DNA from 4 places in the Ensifer sp. GW821-FHT05G01 genome. Region 3 is predicted to be linked to each of the others. Evidence: predicted binding sites of a transcription regulator. Region 3 holds the regulator's gene; each other region holds the start of a gene.
What was found. The regulator PhoB, encoded in region 3, activates phosphate uptake and scavenging genes when phosphate is short. The targets are predictions, from matches to a motif close to TGTCATNNANCTGTCAT.

Region 1: a site for PhoB is predicted at 1,461-1,477, ahead of AC07UR_RS14435 (alkaline phosphatase D family protein). Genes of this name have one in related genera too.
Region 2: a site for PhoB is predicted at 2,071-2,087, ahead of AC07UR_RS09580 (UDP-2,3-diacylglucosamine diphosphatase). Genes of this name have one in related genera too.
Region 4: a site for PhoB is predicted at 1,782-1,798, ahead of AC07UR_RS14865 (DUF2794 domain-containing protein). Genes of this name have one in related genera too.

Annotation. Positions count from the first base shown of each region.
Region 1 is NZ_JBWKSC010000005.1:158,971-162,422, reverse strand. Features, by position in the region: gene AC07UR_RS14440 (ABC transporter substrate-binding protein) at 1-888, opposite strand, end outside; cobalamin riboswitch at 1,121-1,365, opposite strand; gene AC07UR_RS14435 (alkaline phosphatase D family protein) at 1,584-3,146, shown strand; gene typA (translational GTPase TypA) at 3,348-3,452, shown strand, end outside.
Region 2 is NZ_JBWKSC010000003.1:176,701-180,152, forward strand. Features, by position in the region: gene AC07UR_RS09575 (MFS transporter) at 1-1,075, opposite strand, end outside; gene AC07UR_RS09580 (UDP-2,3-diacylglucosamine diphosphatase) at 1,180-2,019, opposite strand; gene AC07UR_RS09585 (NADP-dependent malic enzyme) at 2,195-3,452, shown strand, end outside.
Region 3 is NZ_JBWKSC010000001.1:455,022-458,473, reverse strand. Features, by position in the region: gene AC07UR_RS02255 (aspartate aminotransferase family protein) at 1-73, opposite strand, end outside; gene AC07UR_RS02250 (GcrA family cell cycle regulator) at 494-1,018, shown strand; gene phoB (phosphate regulon transcriptional regulator PhoB) at 1,080-1,763, opposite strand; gene phoU (phosphate signaling complex protein PhoU) at 1,962-2,675, opposite strand; gene pstB (phosphate ABC transporter ATP-binding protein PstB) at 2,729-3,452, opposite strand, start outside.
Region 4 is NZ_JBWKSC010000005.1:240,061-243,512, reverse strand. Features, by position in the region: gene AC07UR_RS14875 (Bax inhibitor-1/YccA family protein) at 1-517, shown strand, start outside; gene AC07UR_RS14870 (GNAT family N-acetyltransferase) at 638-1,195, shown strand; gene AC07UR_RS14865 (DUF2794 domain-containing protein) at 1,357-1,761, opposite strand; gene AC07UR_RS14860 (DUF1223 domain-containing protein) at 2,176-2,949, opposite strand; gene acnA (aconitate hydratase AcnA) at 3,133-3,452, opposite strand, start outside.

The sequences.
Region 1 (3,452 bases), on a different contig from region 3:
ATGGTCGGCCTTGACCGCCGGCATCAGGCTGGTGACCGGGTCGGACTTCAGGAACTTCATCTTCAGCTCCCAGTCGTCGGCGGGGAAGCGGCGGCGATCCATCTTGCCGATGACCACGATCTTCGGGTCGGCCTTGGCGATGGTTTCCCAGCCGATGGTCGGCCATTCCTCTTCGGTGGACACGACATTCTTGATGCCGAGCGCCGACAGGATGTAGCCGGGCGCGCCGTTGGTGCCGGCGACATAGGGATCGATGTCCATTTCGGCGCTGGAGAACCAGAAGACGGCCGACAGCTTGCCGTCGGCATTGGCGATCTTGCTGCGGGCAGCTTCTTCGCGGGCCTTCAGCTTGGCGATCAGGGCCTGCCCACGATCCTGCACGTCGAAGATTTCGGCGAGCTCAGTGATCTCCTGGTAGATCAGGTCCATCGAAAAGGCATTGTGGCGTACGCCGTCGCCACCGGCGGAATTGTCCTTGGCGGCGCAATCGGCCGGCGAGACATAGACGGGGATCGACAGTTCGGTGAACTGCTTCGGCGTGGCGACGATGCCCTCCGGCCCGACATGCCACTGGAACTGCGCGGTGACGAGATCCGGCTTGGTGGCAACGACGCTTTCGAAGCTCGGGTCGTTATCGGCAAGTCGCGGCACCTTGGCGTTGACGTCCTCGTAGCCGTCGATAACAGGGCCGATCCACACGGCTGTGCCGACGACCTTGTCCGCGAGGCCGAGAAGATAAAGAATTTCCGTGGTGCTCTGACCGATCGAGGCGGTGCGCGTCGGCGCCGCCTTAAAGGTAACCTCCTGGCCGCAATTCTTTAAGGTCAGGGGGTAGCTCGTCGCGGCCGCAAGAGCGGTCGTGGGAGCGACGGTCAAAAGCAGGGACACGGAAACGGCAAGGGATGGGCAATAGCGCCCGACGGCATTGAAAATGGCTTTCAAGGGAATTCTCTCTTCTCGTGAGCTTGCGAAGGGTCAGCCGAAGCGGCGACAGCCGGCCGGTCGGATTTCGGGAGACAAACGATCGCAAACGTCGAGAAGAACGGGAAAAGAGGGCGCAAAGCCGCCGGGTATGCGGATCATGGACAACTCCTGTTCCGGGCAACCCCGCCCGTGACGTTGGATCTTCTGCTTGACGGCAGGTCTCCTGGCTCGCGGATCAAGCGCCTTCCACCTGCCTTCCCGCAACGCGTCTGACGCGATCGCAGTGGCATGGCGCGCTGTCGCGCCACTTGGGTGTCCGGCATTCCGCTTACAGTTGCGGGGGCAGCCACGGTCTCGGTCCCTATTGGGTCGTCCTCACCGTGTTCCCTATTAATCCCCGTTAGAGTCATCCTTCGGGGAACCGTCGGCGCTACCCTTAGTGTTCCAGCCGGCGTTACGTCAAGACGAGAGGTTGTCGAAATGGCGCCGCCGTGAAGGTGCCGGGGCGGCTTACCGTTAAGCGCTGCAAGGCAGACTTTCACCGAATTGTCGCGAAACCGTTCAAATTGTTTCATGCCTCTGTCAACGCGCTGACATGCGGGCAGCCAAAGGTCCGACACGCGAAATTCGCTTTCGCGAGGCTCGAACCGGAGGCTTGTTTGGCCGAAATCCTCACCACGCTGTCCCGTCGTTCCTTTCTTTTATCCGCCGGTGCCGCCGGCCTTGTCGCGTCCTCCGGTCTTGCGACACCGTTCTATGCCCGCGGTTACGGCCGGCCGGAATTCATCCATGGTGTCCAGTCGGGGGATGTCGACACACGCTCCGGCATGGTGTGGACGCGGGTCGACCGGCCGTCGCGGGTAAGCCTGGAGTACTCGACGACCGAAAGCTTTTCCAATCCGGTTCGTCTCGCCGATCTCACCGCGACACCGCAGACGGATTGCGCGGTGAAGTGTTCGCTCGACGATCTCCTGCCCGACCAGGACATCTTCTACCGCTTCACCGCGACCGATCTCTACGACGTCAACCGGGTGTCCGAGCCGGTGATCGGCCGGTTTCGCACAGCACCCTTGCGCAAGCGCTCGATCCGCTTCGTCTGGTCCGGCGACACGGCCGGCCAGGGCTGGGGCATCGACGACGTCGGCATGAAGACCTATTCGACGATGCGTCTGCACGAGCCGGATTTCTTCATCCATTCCGGCGACACGATCTATGCCGACAACCCCATTCCCGACGAGATACCCTTGCGCGACGGTGGCATCTGGAAGAACCGGGTGGTGACGCATGAGAAGCGCGACGTGGCGCGAACGCTCGAAGAATATCGTGGCCAGTGGAAGTACAATCTTCTCGACAGCCATGTGCGTGACCTCAACGCCGTCTGCCCGACCTTTTATCAATGGGACGACCACGAGGTTTTGAACAATTGGTCGGCGTCGACGGACCTCAGAGACGATCCGCGCTACCAGGAAAAAGACGTGGCCGTCTATGCGGCCCGCGCCAGCCGGGCGTTCAACGAGATGACGCCGATCCGCAACGTCCCGACCCAGCCCGGCCGCATCTTCCGCAAGATCGCCTACGGTCCGCTGCTCGATGTCTTCTTCGTCGATCTCCGCTCCTACCGTGGCCCCAACCAGGGGGAGGGGGATGGCGGCCTGTTCGGCTGGCGCCAGGCGGACTGGCTGAAACGGGAGCTTGCCGCCTCGCGGGCCGTCTGGAAAGTGATCGCCTGCGACATGCCCATCGGCCTCGTCGTCTGGGACGACTATGCCAACCGGCGCGGCTCCGATGCCATCGCCAACGGCGACAATGGTCCGCCGACGGGACGCGAAACCGAATTCGCAGACCTGCTGCGCTTCATCAGGGACAATGCCATCGACAACCTCGTCTGGCTGACGGCGGATGTGCATTACACCGCTGCGCATCACTACGATCCGTCGCGGGCGGCCTTCAAGGATTTCCTGCCGTTCTGGGAGTTCGTCTCCGGTCCCTTGCATTCCGGAACCTATGGTCCAAAGGAGCTGGACGTGACGTTCGGCCCTGATGTCCGCTTCATCAAGGCATCGGGCGGAGGCGCCGACAGCAACCTGCCGCCGTCGGCCGGCCTGCAGTTCTTCGGCATCGTCGATATCAATGGCCAGACGAAGCAGATGACCGTGCGCCTGATGGATCGGCAAGACCAGGAACTGTGGCGCGTGACGCTCGATCCGGCCGCTGTCGCATGACCGTTCTGGCTTTGACTGATCCCTTTCCAGAGCCGGTTGGCGCGACCCTTTCCGGTTGCAAACCCATGGCCTGTCGGGGCTTCGGCGCCGGTCTCTTGCGCACGCCCCCCTTTCGCAATCGCAAAAAAACCTGTATGAGCCCGACCATTGAAAAAGCGGCGTGGCCCATTGGGGCGTGCCCTAAACCTTCCGAGACGAAAAATGAGCATTCGTAACATCGCGATTATCGCGCACGTCGACCATGGGAAAACGACCCTTGTCGACGAGCTTCTGAAGCAGTCGGGCTCGTTCCGCGAAAACCAGCGC
Region 2 (3,452 bases), on a different contig from region 3:
ACAGGAACGTGAAGATTGCCGTGAAGATGCCGGTGTAGAAGAAGTAGAGGCCCTGCGCCGATGCTTCCTGCTCCTCGACCACGCGCTCCACCAGCTTGTTCTGCATGCCGGTGTGCATGATGGCATAGGTGAAGGCGTGAAAGCACTGCAGCACGAAGTATCCGGAAAAGCCGAGATCCATCGGGAAGATGATCCAGCGCAGCACGGCCAGGAAACAACCGGACAGGATCATCGTCCAGACGCTGAAACGCCGAATGATCGCCTTGGCGAAGATGAACATCGTCACTTCGGCAGCAACGCCCGCACTCCAGAGAATCCCAATCTCCGTGCCGCTATAGCCGATATGCTGCCAGTAGATTGCCGAGAAGGCGAACAGCATGGCGTGGCTGGCGTTCACCAGCGTCACGCCGATCAACAGCAGTTGCAGATCGAGCTGGCGCAGCGATTTCGGCGGGGGCTCGGTCAAGGCCGTGATCGGCGACGGACGTCGCGGCCGACCGACCTTGGGCGCCGCGAAGGCCATCGCGATCGTCAGGCCAAATCCGATCGCCATCGCCGGCAGCACCATGTCGCCACCGAAGATGCCGATCAACCAGCCGCCGAGCATGGTTGCGCCGATGAAGGCAACGGAGCCCCACAGCCGCATCTGGGCATAGTCAAAACCCCAGCGCCTGACACCGGAAAGCGCGATCGCCTCGACGATCGGCACATAGGGTGAATAGACGGCAGATTGCAGCGTGTAGATGATCAGGATCGGCCAGAAATCGCGGGCATAAAACAGCACGAACGCCGTCGCCAGCGACAGGAACCCAGACCAGATCAGAACGATCGTGCGCTCTCCGAGCCGATCGGCGATCACGCCCGCGATCGGCGCCGTGAACACGCGCACGAACATCGGCAAGGCCAGCACAACTCCGATCTCGAAATCGCTCATGGAAAGCGTCGTCAGCCAGACCGGAAAATACGGCATGGCGAAACCGTTGACGATCAACGGAGCGCAGAAGAGCAAGGCTGTGCGAAGCGTAAAATAACGCGGCGGAGGGCCCACGGCAGCGGGCGCTTGGGAGGGAATCATGGGAGGACCTGATGGCTATGGGCCAGCAATAGCATAGCCCACTGCAGGATCGCCATAACCTAGATTTCGCTACAAGCGCGGTTCGTAGGCTGCTCGCAGCCTCTTCAGGCAGCCCGCTGCGTCAGCAATTGCGCCAACAGACGTTCGGCTTCTGCAGTTCCCTCGGCTTCAGCGGCGCCGCCGCGCATCTGATGCCAGGTGATCAGCTCCATGGTGCCGTCGTGGTGCTCGGCGATCGCCGTGCAGCTTTCGACCCAGTCGCCGGTGTTGATGTAGCGGATGTCGCCGATGTCTTCGATGACGGCATGGTGGATATGGCCGCAGATCACCCCTTGGGCGTCGTGACGCCTGGCCTCGTCGGCGACCACCTTCTGGAACTCGCCGATGAAGTTGACGGCGTGTTTCACCTGCAGCTTCGCCCAGGACGAGAACGACCAATAGGGCATGCCGAGCCGGCGGCGAATGGCGGCGAGACCGATATTGATGGCGATTGCCGTGTCGTAGGCCCAGTCGCCGAGATAGGCGAGGATGCGGGCATTGCGCACGACCACGTCGAACTCGTCGCCATGCAGCACCAGATAGTTGCGGCCGTCGGCGCCCTTATGCATGTGGCGCTGCGCCACCTCGATTCCGCCAAAATGAACGCCAGGAAAATCGCGCATGAATTCGTCGTGGTTGCCAGGGATATAGATGATACGCGTGCCCTTGCGCGCCTTGCGCAAAAGCTTCTGGACGACGTCGTTGCAGTTCTGCGGCCAATACCAGCTTCGCTTCAACCGCCAGCCATCGACGATGTCGCCAACGAGAACGATGGTTTCCGCCTCGTGATACCGCAGGAAATCAATGAGAAAGTCGGTCTTGGCCGCCTTGGAGCCGAGGTGGACGTCGGAGATGAACAACGTCCTGAGATGTCTTACGGAGTTGTCTTGCGGCGCCGCCATCATACCAGCCTCGTCTTGATTGAGCCTTCTGGGGCCCGTCAAAACCAGACTCGTGTTTCAGGAAGATGACACGGACGCCGGCCGCTTCGTCGCACCGGCGCAAAAGAACCGCGCAAAAACTGTACGCGGTTCGCAATTCGTGCCACAAGGCCACGTCCAAAAAAGAGGAATGCAGACTATGAGCACGGGCGACAAAAACAAATCCCACACCGGTCCGGCCAGCGGCGATATCGACCAGCAGGCTCTTTTCTTCCATCGTTACCCGCGCCCGGGGAAGCTCGAAATCCAGCCCACCAAGCCGCTCGGCAACCAGCGCGACCTCGCGCTCGCCTATTCGCCAGGCGTGGCTGCACCTTGCATCGCCATCCGCGACAACCCGGAAACGGCAGCCGACTACACGGCGCGCGCCAATCTTGTCGCGGTGATCTCCAATGGCACGGCCGTTCTCGGTCTCGGCAACATCGGTCCGCTTGCCTCCAAGCCCGTGATGGAAGGCAAGGCCGTCCTGTTCAAGAAATTCGCCGGCATCGACGTCTTCGACATCGAGATCGATGCGGCAAGCATCGAGCGCATGGTCGACGTCATCTCGGCGCTGGAGCCGACTTTCGGCGGCATCAACCTCGAAGACATCAAGGCACCGGAATGCTTCGAGGTCGAGCGCCAGCTGCGTGAAAAAATGCAGATCCCCGTCTTCCATGACGACCAGCATGGCACCGCCATCATCGTTGCGGCCGCGATCCTCAACGGCCTGGAGCTGGCCGGCAAGGACATCGCCAAGGCCAAGATCGTCACCTCGGGTGCCGGTGCTGCAGCGCTTGCCTGTCTCAACCTGCTCGTCACGCTCGGCGCCAAGACCGAAAACATCTGGGTGCACGACCTCGAAGGCCTCGTCTACAAGGGCCGCGAAGTTCTGATGGACCAATGGAAATCGGTCTACGCCCAGGAAAGCGACAACCGGGTGCTTGCAGACAGCATCGGTGGCGCCGACGTCTTCCTCGGCCTGTCGGCGGCCGGCGTGCTGAAGCCGGAACTGCTGGTACAGATGGCGGAAAAGCCGCTGATCATGGCACTGGCCAACCCGACGCCCGAGATCATGCCGGAAGCCGCCCGTGCGGCACGCCCGGACGCCATGATCTGCACCGGCCGTTCGGACTTCCCCAACCAGGTCAACAACGTGCTCTGCTTCCCGCACATCTTCCGCGGTGCGCTCGACTGCGGCGCAAGCACGATCAACGAAGAAATGAAAATGGCGGCCGTCCGCGCCATCGCCGGCCTTGCCCGCGAGGAGCCATCGGATGTCGCTGCCCGCGCCTACTCCGGCGAGACGCCGGTCTTCGGCCCTGACTACCTGATCCCCTCGCCCTTCGACCAGCGCCTGATCCTGAGGATCGCGCCGGCCGTCGCCAAGGCTGCTGAAGAGAGCGGTGTCGCCACTC
Region 3 (3,452 bases):
AGACACCCTCTCCTCGCTCGAAACGCAACGGCGCACGCATGTAGGTGTCGTAAAGCGGCGTGGTTGCAGTCATGGCGAGCCTCTCCTTCATTGCTATCGGCATCGATCCGCGCCCTGTTAAGCGCGGCAGAAAATTAAAAATGCCGCCTTGCGGCGGCGCAGGCACTATTCCTATTTCGCAGCGCAATGTCAACAAAACCAAGCCTTGCAGTGCGGTCGGACCGGGCTCATCCATGCGACGAAAAAATCACCCGGCAGGGCTTGCAAAAATACAACGCCCACCGAGCAAGTTGGGGAAAACCAAGAAATCGATTCGGCGTGATTCCGCGGACTCTTGCCACGGAGTCCGCCGGTCAGTAGGTTAACGTTCAATTACTAGACGCATGCGGCGGACCTAGTCACCAAAAGTGTTATCGCGTTGCAGCTCCGGAGCCTGTCCGGAGCGTGGTGAGGGATTCTGTCATCGCCAACGCTGAGAACGGAGAGTGCAGAAATGAACTGGACTGACGAGCGGGTGGAAAAACTGAAGAAGCTTTGGTCCGAGGGCCTGAGCGCGAGCCAGATCGCGGCACAGCTTGGCGGCGTCAGCCGCAATGCGGTCATCGGCAAGGTTCACCGGCTGAGCCTGCCCGGCAGGGCCAAGGCTGGCGGCACAGCCGCCGCGACCCGGCCGAAGCAGCGCCCGGCCACCTCGGCGCCGCGCGCTCCGAACTACGCTTCGCGCGTCACCACCCGCACGGTTACCCGCCCGGCTGGCGCCACCGTTCTCAAGGAAGAGGTCGAAGTCGATTTCGTTGCCGAACAGGATTTCAGCGTTCGGACGGATGTGGTCGTACCGATGTCGCGCCGCCTTGAGCTGACGCAGTTGACGGAGCGCACCTGCAAGTGGCCGATCGGCGACCCGCTGAAGGAAGAGTTCCACTTCTGCGGCAACGACTCTCCGGAAGCTTCGCCCTATTGCACTTTCCATGCGCGGCTTGCCTACCAGCCGTCCGCCGAGCGCCGCCGCGCTCGCTAAGGCTTCGAAGACAACACATAAAAAAGGGGCCGCGCGGCCCCTTTTTTATTGGATGAATGGCTCAGCTCTCGAGCGAGTAGCCGGCACCGCGAACGGTGCGGATGACATCCGGCATGCTCGAAAAATTCAGCGCCTTGCGCAGGCGGCCGACATGCACATCGACGGTACGCTCGTCGACATAGATATCGTGGCCCCAGACGCCGTCGAGAAGCTGCGACCGCGAGAAAACCCGACCCGGAGAGGACATCAGAAATTCGAGCAGGCGGAATTCCGTCGGACCGAGGCGGACCTCGCGCGTGCGGCGATGCACCCGGTGGGTTTCGCGGTCGAGTTCAATATCGCCGCAGCGCAGCAGCGTAGACAGAACTTCGGGCTTGGCACGCCGCAGCATCGCCTTGACGCGGGCCATCAACTCAGGGGTCGAGAACGGCTTGACCACATAGTCGTCGGCACCGGTGGCAAGGCCGCGAACCCGCTCGCTCTCCTCGCCCCGCGCCGTCAACATGATGATCGGCAGGCGCTCGGTCTCCGGGCGCTGGCGAAGGCGTCGGCAAAGCTCGATGCCGGAAACACCCGGCAGCATCCAGTCGAGGATCAAGAGATCCGGCAGGCGCTCCTGCAGACGGATCTCGGCCTCATCCCCACGCAGGATCGTATCGACATCGAAACCCTCGGCTTCGAGGTTATAGCGCAAGAGCACACTCAGCGCCTCTTCGTCTTCGACAACGGCGATTTTCGGCAACATCAGGTAACGTCTCCTTACCCAGAGCATCCCGTGTTCGATCGAACGCGACGTGATGCTCGAACATATAGCATCTGAAGCGTTACGGGCGATTTCAAACGCACGCGCGAAATCGGGTGGCTACAGACGCAGCAAAGCGGGGCCGCAACCGTGGCTGCGACCGGATGAGGTTCAAAAGCAGGCACTCGAACGTATTCGGGCTTAGTCCTTTACGGCACCCAGCGTCGACGTATTGTCGTCCTTCGGGCGCTCGCCTTCCGGCTGCGCACCCGTCGCCATGTAGTAGATCGTCTCGGCGATGTTGGTGGCGTGGTCGCCGATGCGCTCGATGTTCTTGGCGCAGAACAGAAGATGCGTGCAGGGCGTGATGTTGCGCGGATCTTCCATCATGTAGGTGAGCAGCTCGCGGAACAGCGAGGTGTAGATCGCATCGATCTCCTCGTCGCGCTCGCGGATGCTGTTGGCCTTCTCCGGCGAGCGGGAGGCGTAGACGTCGAGGACTTCCTTGAGCTGCACGAGGGCAAGCTCTGCCAGGTGTTCAAGACCGCGTGCCAGCTTGCGCGGGATGCCGGAGCCGGCAACGGCGATGACGCGCTTGGCGTTGTTCTTGCCGAGGTCGCCGACGCGCTCCAGATCGGAGGCGATGCGGATCGACCCCATGATCTCGCGCAGGTCGGCAGCCACCGGCTGACGCTTGGCAATGGTGATGATCGCCTTTTCGCCGATCTGGCGCTCGGCTTCATCGAGGATGGTGTCGTCGGAAATCACCTTCTGCGCCAATGCGAGGTCGGAATTGACCAGCGCGCGGACGGATTCGCCCACCATCTGCTCGGCAATGCCGCCCATCTCGGAGATGCGGCGTGTCAGGTATTTCAGTTCTTCGTCATAGGCGGACATTATGTGCATGGACATAATCTGTGATCCTTGCGGGCGCGTTCAGGAAACGGGGTGAAGGCGAGCTTCAGCGATCAGCCGAAGCGGCCCATGATGTAGTCCTGGGTACGCTGGTCATCCGGATTGGTGAACATCTTGTCGGTATCGTTCTCCTCGACAAGATTGCCGAGGTGGAACATGGCGGTGCGCTGTGAAACGCGCGCTGCCTGCTGCATCGAGTGGGTGACGATGACGATGGTGAAGTTTGTGCGCAGTTCGTGGATCAGCTCCTCGACCTTGGCCGTCGCGATCGGGTCGAGCGCCGAGCACGGTTCGTCCATCAGGATGACTTCCGGGCTGACGGCAACGGCGCGCGCGATGCACAGACGCTGCTGCTGGCCACCGGAAAGCCCGGTGCCGGGCTCCTGCAGGCGGTCCTTCACCTCGTTCCACAAGCCAGCCTTCTGCAGGCTGGTTTCAACGACATCGTCGAACTCCGACTTGGTGCGGGCAAGCCCGTGGATGCGCGGGCCGTAGGCGACGTTGTCATAGATCGACTTCGGGAACGGGTTCGGCTTCTGGAACACCATGCCGACGCGGGCGCGCAGTTCGACGACGTCGATCGTCGGATCGTAGATATCGTCTTCATCGAGCGTGATCTTGCCGGTGACGCGGCAGTTCTCGATGGTGTCGTTCATGCGGTTCAGCGTGCGCAGGAAGGTCGACTTGCCGCAGCCCGACGGGCCGATCAGCGCGGTCACCGTGTTCTCGCGGATGTTGAGATTGACGTCGAAAAGCGCGCGCTTCTCGCCGTAATAG
Region 4 (3,452 bases), on a different contig from region 3:
CATGCTCGCTCCTTTGGGTCTCGTGTTCTTCATGAGCTTCCGCATCAATAGCATGAGCGTTTCTGCCGCGCAGATGACGTTCTGGGTCTATGCGGCGCTGATGGGCGTTTCGCTGTCGTCGATCTTCATGGTCTTCACCGGCCAGAGCATCGTGCAGACGTTCTTCGTGACCGCCGCTTCCTTCGGTGCGCTGTCGCTCTACGGCTACACCACGAAAAAGGACCTGTCCGGCATGGGCTCGTTCCTGATCATGGGTCTGTTCGGCGTCATCATCGCGTCGATCGTCAACATCTTCCTCGCCTCTTCGGCGCTCGGCTTCGCGATCTCCGTGATCGGCGTGCTGATCTTCGCAGGCCTTACCGCCTACGACACGCAGAAGATCAAGGAAATGTACTACGATGCCGATGACAGCACCGTTGCCGGCCGCAAGGCGATCATGGGCGCCCTGACGCTCTACCTCGACTTCATCAACCTGTTCATGTTCATGCTGCAGTTCATGGGCAACCGGAACAACTAAGCTTTGACTGGCTTGACGGAAAAGGCGGCTTCGGCCGCCTTTTTTGTTGCCCGGAAAGGGCTTGATCCACGGCTGCGATCCGTGTGACTGAATGGAAAAACGAACCTTCAAGATCTTCCCATGCCATTGACCTTGCGCGACGCCACCGTTTCCGATCTCCCCGCCATCACCGAAATCTATCGCGAATCCGTTCTGAACGGTGTGGCGACCTACGAGATCGTGCCTCCCTCGGAGGCGGAGATGACGACGCGCTTCGCAACCATCGCCAGCCACGGTTATCCCTACATCGTTGCGACTGACGCGGCGGGCACGATCGTCGGCTACGCCTATGCCTCCGCCTTTCGCACCCGCGCTGCCTACCGCTTCCTGGTCGAGGATTCGATCTATCTGGCGCCGTCGGCGCGGGGGAAGGGAGCCGGCAAGATGCTGTTGGTCGAGCTTGTCCGTCGCTGCACAGAACTCGGGTTTCGCCAGATGGTGGCGGTCATCGGCGGCGCTCATCCCGCATCGATCGCGGTCCACCGCTCTGTTGGCTTCGAAGATCAGGGGTTGATGAAGGCGACAGGCTTCAAGCATGGGCGCTGGCTCGATACAGCGATCATGCAGCTGGCGCTTGGCGATGGCTCGACGAGCGACCCCTCTGCGGGCGTCTACCCGGATACGCTTTACCAGGGCTGAGAACGGGCGTCAGCAAGCGCGCGAGGCAATTCCTTCGGGAAATGGCTTGAAAACATGCGGCCGCCGCACTTTCGGGACATTGTCGAAGGAAGGGGATGCCAGTGCATCCAACCTCGGCTGGTTGCCCCGCTCGCATCTCCGATCGGCTTGGAACCGGTCTCTCAGGTTTCGATCAGCTTCAGAACCTTGTCAAAAACCTTCAGCACCTGCCCGAGTTCGTGTCCACGCTTCAGGATCGTCCCGTGCACGTTGAGAACGCTGAAGGCACCTTGCTTGGCAGCGAGTTTCGGGTTTTTCTCGATGCGGTAGAGCGGCATCTCGCCCGATCGCTTGAACACGGAGAAGACGGCCCGATCCTTCAGGTGATCGATGGCGTAGTCGCGCCATTCGCCTTCGCCGACCATGCGGCCATAGACCCACAGGATCTGGTCGAGTTCGCGGCGATGGAAGGTGATGGGAGGAGCGTTCCGGGCGTTCTTGTATTCCGAGAGATCAACGACCACTTCGGACGCGGTCTGGCGCTGATGTCGCGCCTCGCCTCGCGGCAAATCCGGCTCATCGGTCATCGGCAATCCGGCCTTCTGTTGTGACAGAACGATAACAGTTTGCCTGACACGAGCCGAAAAGCAAGCCGGAAGCAGCCAGAGCCTCTGGGCGCAGACGGCATTTCTTGCCTCCGCCCCATTTCAGTCAAATCGGCGCCCCAATTCACCGCAAAACTCGCGGGCGCTGACGGACAGAGTCGTTGCCACCGTATGTCCGTTCAGATCGTCATGCTGCGTGACCTTCAAAGAACGCAGTCATGGCCGGTTCGGTCCGGTAACTTCGAACCCTCAGCCCCAGCCCCTCGATGCTGCCGGGCCGAACCACCCCTTATGGCTTCAGGCGCCACCTTCGGCGCCGTGAAGCCGGTACGGCACCTTCGTCTTTCTGCTGCGTATTCCTTGAACCGCTCGCGGCCCCAGACGCTCCGCCGTTCGCTAGAGCTTGCCTTGAGGGCCTGCGAGCACGGCCGTGGCTCCGATGATCGGACCCGGGGTTTCGGCATCTTTCATCGACTGCAACAGCACCGCGCAGCCGCTTTTGCCACGCTGCTCCGTCAGCACCGTTGCAGGCAGGGTGAAGGTCGCGGGCTTGCCATCCCACATGCCGATGGTCTGGATGTCGCGCACCGCGTGCCAGTAGGAAATCTTCTTGCCGCTGTTTTCGCCCTTCTCGACATCGACGACCCTCGCGCGGTCGAAATAGACGACGACGACATTGGCCTTGCCGTCACCGGCGCCGACCTTGATCGAGATCTCATCGCCGTTGATCTTGGCATCGACGGGAACGGCAAGCCCCTTGCCATCTGCCTTCATGGCGTCGAGGCGGGATTTGATCGCCTGCAGGTTGGCGCCGTTGACATGGTCGCGGCCGTTGAGGATCGCCTGTGGCGTGTAAACGCCGTTGCGACCCAGCATGCGGGCATAGGCATATTGCCGGTCGGTGTTGTCGCTCGAGGCGAGCGTGTCCTTCCAGCCGAGATAGTTCCAGTAGTCGACGTGATAGGACAGCGCCACCACGTCGCCGTCATCCACCAGCTTCTTCAAGGCGGCATCAGCTGGTGGGCACGAAGAGCAGCCCTGACTGGTGAAGAGTTCGACGACGCCTTTGATAACCTTGCCGTCTTCCGCCATCGCCGGAACCGACGCTGCCGCAAAGAGCCCGAAAGCCAGTGCAACAGGGCGAAGGAAATATCTGTCTGCGAATGTCATGGCGTCACTTCATTGGCGGCCGACAGGCCTACTTCACGGGGAAGTCCATTACATACGACGCCGTTGCTTCAACGGGAAGTCACGTTGGAGTGAGGATATGGACAGGCAACCTGCAGGAAACGTGAAAGGGCCGGGACACCTTGCGGTATCCCGGCCCCTCTATGCCTCAGGCAAGCTGAACGATCAGGCGGCGAGGTCGCGCAGAACCGTCTGCAGGATGCCGCCGTTGTTGACGTAGGTCACTTCGTCGAGCGTATCGATGCGGCAGACCAGCGGAACGTCCTTCACGGTGCCGTCGCCATAGGTGATCTTGGCGACGCGCTTTTCGCGCGGCTGGACCTTGGCGAGGTTGTCGATCGTGACGATCTCGTCACCCTTCAGGCCAAGCGATTCCCACGTCGTTCCTTCTTCGAAGACGAAGGGGATGACGCCCATGCCGACCAGGTTCGAGCGGTGAATACGCTCGAAGGACTGGGCGATCACGGCCTTGACGCCGAGCAGGT